3 regions of the Methylomonas sp. BW4-1 genome follow, and region 3 is predicted to be linked to each of the others. Evidence: riboswitches for the same ligand, from Rfam matches in the RefSeq annotation. Region 3 holds a riboswitch; each other region holds the start of a gene.
What was found. Region 3 has a riboswitch for cobalamin ahead of ACH5Y9_RS07020 (CbtB domain-containing protein). Riboswitches for the same ligand answer to the same signal wherever they lie in the genome.
Positions count from the first base shown of each region.

Region 1: linked by a shared signal. The riboswitch ahead of ACH5Y9_RS15350 (CbtB domain-containing protein) and the one ahead of ACH5Y9_RS07020 (CbtB domain-containing protein) in region 3 are both predicted to bind cobalamin.
Region 2: linked by a shared signal. The riboswitch ahead of ACH5Y9_RS22230 (TonB-dependent receptor domain-containing protein) and the one ahead of ACH5Y9_RS07020 (CbtB domain-containing protein) in region 3 are both predicted to bind cobalamin.

Region 1 is NZ_CP184125.1:3,315,041-3,318,315, reverse strand. Features, by position in the region: gene ACH5Y9_RS15360 (flagellar transcriptional regulator FlhD) at 1-171, opposite strand, end outside; gene ACH5Y9_RS15355 (hypothetical protein) at 294-1,256, shown strand; cobalamin riboswitch at 1,337-1,466, shown strand; gene ACH5Y9_RS15350 (CbtB domain-containing protein) at 1,556-1,732, shown strand; gene ACH5Y9_RS15345 (CbtA family protein) at 1,734-2,381, shown strand; gene ACH5Y9_RS15340 (cobyrinate a,c-diamide synthase) at 2,384-3,275, shown strand, end outside.
Region 2 is NZ_CP184125.1:4,802,093-4,805,367, reverse strand. Features, by position in the region: gene panD (aspartate 1-decarboxylase) at 1-250, shown strand, start outside; gene fliW (flagellar assembly protein FliW) at 299-757, opposite strand; cobalamin riboswitch at 896-1,114, shown strand; gene ACH5Y9_RS22230 (TonB-dependent receptor domain-containing protein) at 1,234-3,057, shown strand; gene ACH5Y9_RS22225 (hypothetical protein) at 3,077-3,275, shown strand, end outside.
Region 3 is NZ_CP184125.1:1,515,506-1,518,780, reverse strand. Features, by position in the region: gene ACH5Y9_RS07030 (cobyrinate a,c-diamide synthase) at 1-884, opposite strand, end outside; gene ACH5Y9_RS07025 (CbtA family protein) at 887-1,534, opposite strand; gene ACH5Y9_RS07020 (CbtB domain-containing protein) at 1,536-1,712, opposite strand; cobalamin riboswitch at 1,802-1,931, opposite strand; gene ACH5Y9_RS07015 (hypothetical protein) at 2,012-2,974, opposite strand; gene ACH5Y9_RS07010 (hypothetical protein) at 3,097-3,275, shown strand, end outside.

The DNA of each region.
Region 1 (3,275 bases), 1.8 Mb from region 3:
TTTTCGGCAAATAACGGACGGCCAATTTGATAACGCCAGGCTAATTGCAGGGTCCAATGAATTGAATGATCCTGAAATTCTTCTAATCTCGTTCTGCTTACCAGGGACTTTGCCTACAAGAAGTAGAGCCTTAATTGGTGTTTGACCTGAATAATTGCATTCCAAAATCATTTTTATATTGCTTATCTTGAATTTGTTATGGAGGAAATTGTTATGAATCGGCTATTCGCTAACCAGACAACTACTGCTGGTTACCTGGTTTGGGGTGGTTTATGCGCGAGGTAATTCAATGCTTGATCGATTGGTTGGATAGCGAGCCAAGCGATGAAAAAGGGCACCGCATATTGCGCGCGTTAGCCCAGGAATCGTTGAAGAAGTCAGAATTCGAAGAGTCGAAGCGCCGGTTCACGGCTGATGAAATCGTCGCCGCAGTCGGTGAATCTATAGGAATTTCCGATCCTAAAAAGTGGATCGATTGGCCGGGTTCGTTGAAGAAATATTGCGAAACCCGAGAGCCGCAAATCTTAGAGTTTGCTCGTAAACGTGGGTTGTCTTGTTATCCAAAACCTGACCGTAAAAGCACAAAGGGCGGTCCGGGACAACTCACGACGTTCTATATCAAGGCAGAACCGATACCGGAAATAACGGAAGAAGACCAAACGATTGACGGCGTCCTTGGCAGGAACAATGCAGCCGATTTGCAAGCCAGCTATCAAATGACTGAACTAGGTGAAGTCAAACCCAGTTGGATCGCGAGTCGGTTATTTCGGCGTGGACAAATCGAATTAAGACAATGGCATGTCTGGGTTATAGCGGGTTGGCTAGCAATCATAGCTGGGTTCTCGGTGTTAATTGCTTATGCTGGATGGCTATCGTTATCCGTACCCAGATCCGTGACAACGCAAGATTTGACATTACTGGTCAGTATTTTCGCGATTCCCTATGGTTCCTGGGTCACGATCATCAAGCCTTGGATATTATTGTTGGATGATCGAATCGTCGTAGCTCATGAACTGTTTACAAATTTTCATGAACAGTCTGCCCAGTTCGAACTGCTACGAGACGGGGATTTAAGAGTAATTCGGTTAGTTCGGTATTCGGCGGCATGTCCCATTTGTGGCGCCACTATTTATCTCGAAAAAGGCGAGCCGGATTACAGACGAAGATTGGTGGGGCGTTGTTATGAAAGCCCGAGAGAGCATGTGTTTAGTTTTGATAGAATCACTCGTTGCGGGCGATTACTGGTTGATCGATAACTTGTCGAGAGGAACTGCTGCCGCACAGTTTATTCTTATTTCAATACATTTCATTTGCCCTACGACTAGCTGCGGCATACAATCGCCGCTGGTTTTAAGGTTCCCGTCATTCACGGGTGAAACTGGAAGTCGGTTAAATGCCGACGCTGCCCCCGCAACGGTAGGTGATTCGTCACGAGCCCGGAGACAGGCCTAAAACGGATACACCACAGTATTGCGGAGGGCGATCTGTCAAATCGGTTTTTTTTGGTTTGTCTTTCCCTCTGTTATTCCGTCCACCTTATTCGGAACAGACAACCATGAAAACACTCGCGGTATCTACCACCCTTTCTTCCTCAAAAATCCTGCCCGGCCTGAGTGCTATTGTTTTGGGCCTGACCGTCGTTTTAGGTTTGGGTTTCTTGCAGGACGCCAACAACTACCTGCATAACGCCGCCCACGACGGACGCCATAGCGCTGCGTTTCCCTGCCATTAACATGGCGGATTTTCGTAGGCTGATCGCCATCTCGCTACTGGCGGGACTATTGGGCGGCTTGTTACTCAGCGTGCTACAACACTATCAAACCTTGCCCTTGATTTTGGCCGCCGAACAATTCGAAACACCATCGGCTGAGCATGTGCATGACTGGCAACCGACGGACGGCTGGCAACGCAATGGCTTTACTTTGCTGTTCAATGGCCTGACCGGCTTCGGCTTTGCCTTGTTGATCAGTGCCGCCCTGTACTGGCGGGATCAACGCGGTTACCTGTGCGGACTCGGCTGGGGTTTGGCCGGTTATTGGGTATTTTTTGTCGCGCCATCATTGGGCTTGCCGCCGGAGTTGCCCGGCACCGACAGCGCCGAATTGCACAGTCGCCAAGCGTGGTGGCTTTTTACGGCCGCCGCTACCGCGATTGGCTTGTTTGGTCTTTTTTTGACCAAACAGCGCTGGCTGCAAATCGGCGGCGCTGGCTTACTGGCCTTACCGCATCTGATCGGCGCACCGCATCCGGAGGTTGCCCAGGCTTTAGCGCCCGAAGCCTTACAACAACATTTTGTGGTGTTAACATCCATCAACAACGCTATTTTCTGGCTGACCTTAGGCGCCATATCGGGCCGATTGTTGCGTAAAGTAACGTTTTAGTGATGAATGCTACTGCAACACGCCATTGCCCGGCGATATTGATCAGCGCCCCTGCCTCCGGGCAAGGCAAAACCACCATTACTGCGGCTTTGGCCTATTACCATCGCCAGCAAAACCGCAAGGTACGCGTGTTCAAAACCGGCCCGGATTTTATCGATCCGAAAATATTGAGCTTTGCTTGCGAACAACCGGTTTATCAGCTGGATTTATGGATGATGGGCGAAGCGCATTGCCGTGAGATGCTTTATAACGCCGCCGCCGACGCTGACATCGTCTTGATTGAAGGTGTCATGGGCTTGTTCGACGGCGATAGCAGCAGCGCCGATTTGGCACAAACACTAGACGTGCCTGTGGCCGTTGTCATCGATGCGGGCGGCATGGCACAAACTTTTGCCGCTGTGGCTTATGGCTTAGCCCATTACAGAGCCAACTTGCCGTTTGCCGGCGTCATCGCCAACAAAGTAGGCAGTCCGGGTCATGCTAAATTGCTGGAAGAAGCCTTGCCGGACAGCATGCCGCTACTGGCGGCGATGGCGAAAGACGACGCGGTCGGCTTACCTTCGCGGCATCTGGGTTTGTTGCAGGCCGACGAAATCGGCGATCTCGATCTTCGCCTGGCGCGAGCCGCCGAATTGCTCAGCAGCCTTGCGCCGTGCCGATTGCCGCAGCCGGTCGCCTTCGCGCCGATTACTACCGATCCGCCGCCGAAATTGCTGACTGGTAAGCGTATCGCGGTAGCTCGCGATGCCGCATTTTCGTTTATCTATCAAGCAAATCTGGATTGTTTGCAAGCCATGGGCGCTGAACTGACGTTTTTCTCGCCGCTCGCAGACCAGGCATTACCCAAGGCAGACAGTATCTACCTGCCCGGCGGTTACCCGGAACTACATCTCC
Region 2 (3,275 bases), 2.1 Mb from region 3:
CCATATTTACAATATTAACAATGGTCAACGCTTTACCACCTATGCGATTCGCGCCGAAGAAGATTCCGGCGTATTTTCGATTAACGGTGCAGCTGCAAGGTTGGCGTGCCCTGGCGATTTGATTATCGTTTGTGCGTTCGCCAGCTTAGATGAGAAGGAACTGACGAACTACAAGCCGACTTTGGTGTATTTCGACGGCAACAATCGTATTAGCCATTCCAGTCATTCCATTCCTGTTCAGGCCGCCTGATTTAAACATCCGCCGGCGAACGCAATCGCCGGTGGATGTTTGCATTTTTTAAGCTTCAGATACATCTATCTCACTGACCTTCTCGGTCAGGGTGATGCTTTGTTCGATTGCCACCAATACTTTTTGCATGCCGATGCGTTTGTTGGCGTTGATTAAGATTGGCGATTTGATCGAGCCTTTAATGGTCGGCTTGCCATTATCCTGCTCGTTGTCTTTGTGCAGCAGAATTAATATCACCAGTTCGTCGCCCGGCTCTAGTTGCAGCAGCGCTTCTTCGGGGTCGGTTACCGTAAAATTATAATTGATGTTGAAGTGCGACGGATGAGCCGCGGAAAAAGTCAGCTCCGCGTTATCGACCGATTGCAGCCAATAGACAATCTCGCTGCCTTCCTGATGAAATAATTTAAAGCGGGTCTGATCTTCAAAACCGGGTAGGCCGCGCGGAAAATTGATGATAGTGTCCGGATTGATGTCTTGGTTGCCTAACAATTTCGATTGAATTTCCATGATCCCGCCCGTATTCGTTGAAGTCTAAGTTAACAGCATTAATCAATGCACCAATGTATAGCACGGAAAGGGGTATTTGCAATGCGGATTGTCGGTAACCGACCAGGTATTCTTGCTTTATCGCGGCCGACTCCCTACAATTGCTCGCTTCTTTCAGGTGTTTGCGCCGTTTTCTCGGCCAAGCTTAAACAGGAAGTCGGTGCGGCGGTTTTAACCGCCCATGCCGGCGCTGCCCCCGCAACGGTAGATAAGTAAAGAGCTGCGTTTTTTGCCACTGTGCGCTTTGCATGGGAAGGTCGCAGATCAGGCGTCAAGCCACTTATAAGCCCGGAGACTGGCCCGGAAGATCATTCGAGACAGCGGAGGGCTGTTGACGGAATGGTCTGAGTCCATGCCTAGCCTGCCTCCGTCTTTTTCGTTTTCCGTTTTTCCTCTGTCCTTTTTCACCCGGATGCGCGGCGGGCGCAGAGGACAATATGCAAACAATTCTATACAGATCTTTATTGCTGGCGAGTACGCCTTTTACAGTGTGGGCGGCAACCGGCGATGAGGCTATCAACCTTGCCGAAACAGTCGTGACGGCTACCCGAACCGAGACTAGACAGAACGAATTAGCCACGGCGATGACGGTTTATAATCGCCAGGACATCGAGAAACTTCAGGTTAGAACCCTTCCTGAGTTACTAAAAGGCACGCCGGGCGTTGATATGGTGCAAAGCGGTGGTTACGGCAAGGACACCAATGTCTATCTGCGCGGCACTAACTCCGATCATGTACTGGTTTTAATCGACGGCATCAAGGCCGGCTCGGTGACCACCGGCACCAGCGCATTTCAGTTTATTCCTATCGATCAAATCGAACGTGTGGAAATCACTCGAGGCCCGCAGTCCAGCCTGTATGGCTCGGAAGCGATCGGCGGGGTGATTCAGATATTTACTCGCAAGGGCGGCACCAGTGAACGGCCGAACATTGCGCTGGAAGCCGGCGGCGGCTCATACGACACCTATAACGGCTCGGCGGCCGTCAACGGTAAATGGGGCAAGGCTTGGTATAGCTTGAGCGCCGCTCAACTCGGTAGCCAGGGCATCAATGCGCTGAGCGGTGTCAGCGTCGCGAGCGGCTATAATCCGGACCGCGACGGCTATAACAACACCAGTCTGAATGCCAAAGCCGGTTACCGCTTCGACAACGGCGCGGAACTGGAAGCATTTTTCCTGCGAGCCGAAGGCGAAACCGAGATCGACAATTCCATCAGTAGCACCACTGAGTTTGTCAATCAGACGCTGGGAGCCACAGCCAGCGCAAATTTCAGCGATAGGTGGAAATCCACTTTGCGGGTGGGACAAAGCATGGACGATGCCGATCAGTTTCGGCATAACGGTCGGTTTACCAGTCGTTTCAACACCACACGCTGGAACGCCAGTTGGCTGAACGAACTGGCCTTGCATAAGGATCACCAATTGACAGTGGGTGCCGATTACCGCTTCGACGAAGTCGACAGCACCACACGCTATGTCGAAACCTCGCGTTACGATGTCGGAGTGTTCGCTGATTTGCACAGCCGGATTTTCGACAAGCATTTTTTGAACGCTTCCTTGCGGTGGGACGAAAACCAGGCTTTCGGCGATAGTGTCACCGGCAATTTCGGCTGGCGGTTTAATTGGGATTACGGTCTCAGCGCTTTTGCCAGTTTCGGCAATGCGTTTAAGGCGCCGACCTTTAACCAGTTATACTTCCCAGGCTTCGGCAACCCCGGCTTGCGCCCGGAAAAGTCCACCAGCTTCGAAGCCGGTTTTGCCGGCCATCACGATTGGGCCAACTGGGAACTGCGCGCTTATCACACCAATATCGAGGATTTGATTGTATTTAGCGGCACGCCGTCCACCGCCAGAAATATCGGCAAGGCGCAGATAGATGGCATAGAAGCCGAAGTGTCCACGCAAATTCTCGGCTGGAACAACAAACTAAGCATGAACCTGATGACACCGAAGGACAGGCAGACCAATTTGCGCCTGCCGCGTCGAGTGACGGAAAGCTTGTCCTATGATGTCTCGCGCTCGTTCGGTGACATTGATATTGGTGCCTCCGTGCTGGCTCAGGGCGAACGATTCGACGACGCCGCGAACCGGGTCCGTCTGGGCAGCTTTATGACCGCCGATCTGCGTACCGCTTATCGCATCGACAAAAATTGGATGTTAAGCGCCAAACTGAATAATATGTTCGACAAACGCTATCAAACGGTTAACACCTATAACAGCTTCGGCAGAAATTTCTATTTTTCGATCCATTACAATTACTAAACCTTTTTTGGAGAACCCTATGAGTTTGAATCAAACCTTGGCTGTTAAACCCGGCGCGGTCGCGTTGATGGCGTTGATGGCGGCCACCCGTTTTCACCATTTCGGCACCCCGTTCGCATTGCCGGACGCTTCGCTGGCGGTGTTTTTTTTCGCCGGCTTATGGCTTGGTGGACGCTATTTGTTCGCCTTATTGCTGGCGGAAGCGGTGCTGATTGATT
Region 3 (3,275 bases):
AGTTCCGGGTAACCGCCGGGCAGGTAGATACTGTCTGCCTTGGGTAATGCCTGGTCTGCGAGCGGCGAGAAAAACGTCAGTTCAGCGCCCATGGCTTGCAAACAATCCAGATTTGCTTGATAGATAAACGAAAATGCGGCATCGCGAGCTACCGCGATACGCTTACCAGTCAGCAATTTCGGCGGCGGATCGGTAGTAATCGGCGCGAAGGCGACCGGCTGCGGCAATCGGCACGGCGCAAGGTTGCTGAGCAATTCGGCGGCTCGCGCCAGGCGAAGATCGAGATCGCCGATTTCGTCGGCCTGCAACAAACCCAGATGCCGCGAAGGTAAGCCGACCGCGTCGTCTTTCGCCATCGCCGCCAGTAGCGGCATGCTGTCCGGCAAGGCTTCTTCCAGCAATTTAGCATGACCCGGACTGCCTACTTTGTTGGCGATGACGCCGGCAAACGGCAAGTTGGCTCTGTAATGGGCTAAGCCATAAGCCACAGCGGCAAAAGTTTGTGCCATGCCGCCCGCATCGATGACAACGGCCACAGGCACGTCTAGTGTTTGTGCCAAATCGGCGCTGCTGCTATCGCCGTCGAACAAGCCCATGACACCTTCAATCAAGACGATGTCAGCGTCGGCGGCGGCGTTATAAAGCATCTCACGGCAATGCGCTTCGCCCATCATCCATAAATCCAGCTGATAAACCGGTTGTTCGCAAGCAAAGCTCAATATTTTCGGATCGATAAAATCCGGGCCGGTTTTGAACACGCGTACCTTGCGGTTTTGCTGGCGATGGTAATAGGCCAAAGCCGCAGTAATGGTGGTTTTGCCTTGCCCGGAGGCAGGGGCGCTGATCAATATCGCCGGGCAATGGCGTGTTGCAGTAGCATTCATCACTAAAACGTTACTTTACGCAACAATCGGCCCGATATGGCGCCTAAGGTCAGCCAGAAAATAGCGTTGTTGATGGATGTTAACACCACAAAATGTTGTTGTAAGGCTTCGGGCGCTAAAGCCTGGGCAACCTCCGGATGCGGTGCGCCGATCAGATGCGGTAAGGCCAGTAAGCCAGCGCCGCCGATTTGCAGCCAGCGCTGTTTGGTCAAAAAAAGACCAAACAAGCCAATCGCGGTAGCGGCGGCCGTAAAAAGCCACCACGCTTGGCGACTGTGCAATTCGGCGCTGTCGGTGCCGGGCAACTCCGGCGGCAAGCCCAATGATGGCGCGACAAAAAATACCCAATAACCGGCCAAACCCCAGCCGAGTCCGCACAGGTAACCGCGTTGATCCCGCCAGTACAGGGCGGCACTGATCAACAAGGCAAAGCCGAAGCCGGTCAGGCCATTGAACAGCAAAGTAAAGCCATTGCGTTGCCAGCCGTCCGTCGGTTGCCAGTCATGCACATGCTCAGCCGATGGTGTTTCGAATTGTTCGGCGGCCAAAATCAAGGGCAAGGTTTGATAGTGTTGTAGCACGCTGAGTAACAAGCCGCCCAATAGTCCCGCCAGTAGCGAGATGGCGATCAGCCTACGAAAATCCGCCATGTTAATGGCAGGGAAACGCAGCGCTATGGCGTCCGTCGTGGGCGGCGTTATGCAGGTAGTTGTTGGCGTCCTGCAAGAAACCCAAACCTAAAACGACGGTCAGGCCCAAAACAATAGCACTCAGGCCGGGCAGGATTTTTGAGGAAGAAAGGGTGGTAGATACCGCGAGTGTTTTCATGGTTGTCTGTTCCGAATAAGGTGGACGGAATAACAGAGGGAAAGACAAACCAAAAAAAACCGATTTGACAGATCGCCCTCCGCAATACTGTGGTGTATCCGTTTTAGGCCTGTCTCCGGGCTCGTGACGAATCACCTACCGTTGCGGGGGCAGCGTCGGCATTTAACCGACTTCCAGTTTCACCCGTGAATGACGGGAACCTTAAAACCAGCGGCGATTGTATGCCGCAGCTAGTCGTAGGGCAAATGAAATGTATTGAAATAAGAATAAACTGTGCGGCAGCAGTTCCTCTCGACAAGTTATCGATCAACCAGTAATCGCCCGCAACGAGTGATTCTATCAAAACTAAACACATGCTCTCTCGGGCTTTCATAACAACGCCCCACCAATCTTCGTCTGTAATCCGGCTCGCCTTTTTCGAGATAAATAGTGGCGCCACAAATGGGACATGCCGCCGAATACCGAACTAACCGAATTACTCTTAAATCCCCGTCTCGTAGCAGTTCGAACTGGGCAGACTGTTCATGAAAATTTGTAAACAGTTCATGAGCTACGACGATTCGATCATCCAACAATAATATCCAAGGCTTGATGATCGTGACCCAGGAACCATAGGGAATCGCGAAAATACTGACCAGTAATGTCAAATCTTGCGTTGTCACGGATCTGGGTACGGATAACGATAGCCATCCAGCATAAGCAATTAACACCGAGAACCCAGCTATGATTGCTAGCCAACCCGCTATAACCCAGACATGCCATTGTCTTAATTCGATTTGTCCACGCCGAAATAACCGACTCGCGATCCAACTGGGTTTGACTTCACCTAGTTCAGTCATTTGATAGCTGGCTTGCAAATCGGCTGCATTGTTCCTGCCAAGGACGCCGTCAATCGTTTGGTCTTCTTCCGTTATTTCCGGTATCGGTTCTGCCTTGATATAGAACGTCGTGAGTTGTCCCGGACCGCCCTTTGTGCTTTTACGGTCAGGTTTTGGATAACAAGACAACCCACGTTTACGAGCAAACTCTAAGATTTGCGGCTCTCGGGTTTCGCAATATTTCTTCAACGAACCCGGCCAATCGATCCACTTTTTAGGATCGGAAATTCCTATAGATTCACCGACTGCGGCGACGATTTCATCAGCCGTGAACCGGCGCTTCGACTCTTCGAATTCTGACTTCTTCAACGATTCCTGGGCTAACGCGCGCAATATGCGGTGCCCTTTTTCATCGCTTGGCTCGCTATCCAACCAATCGATCAAGCATTGAATTACCTCGCGCATAAACCACCCCAAACCAGGTAACCAGCAGTAGTTGTCTGGTTAGCGAATAGCCGATTCATAACAATTTCCTCCATAACAAATTCAAGATAAGCAATATAAAAATGATTTTGGAATGCAATTATTCAGGTCAAACACCAATTAAGGCTCTACTTCTTGTAGGCAAAGTCCCTGGTAAGCAGAACGAGATTAGAAGAATTTCAGGATCATTCAATTCATTGGACCCTGCAATTAGCCTGGCGTTATCAAATTGGCCGTCCGTTATTTGCCGAAAAAAGCGTCG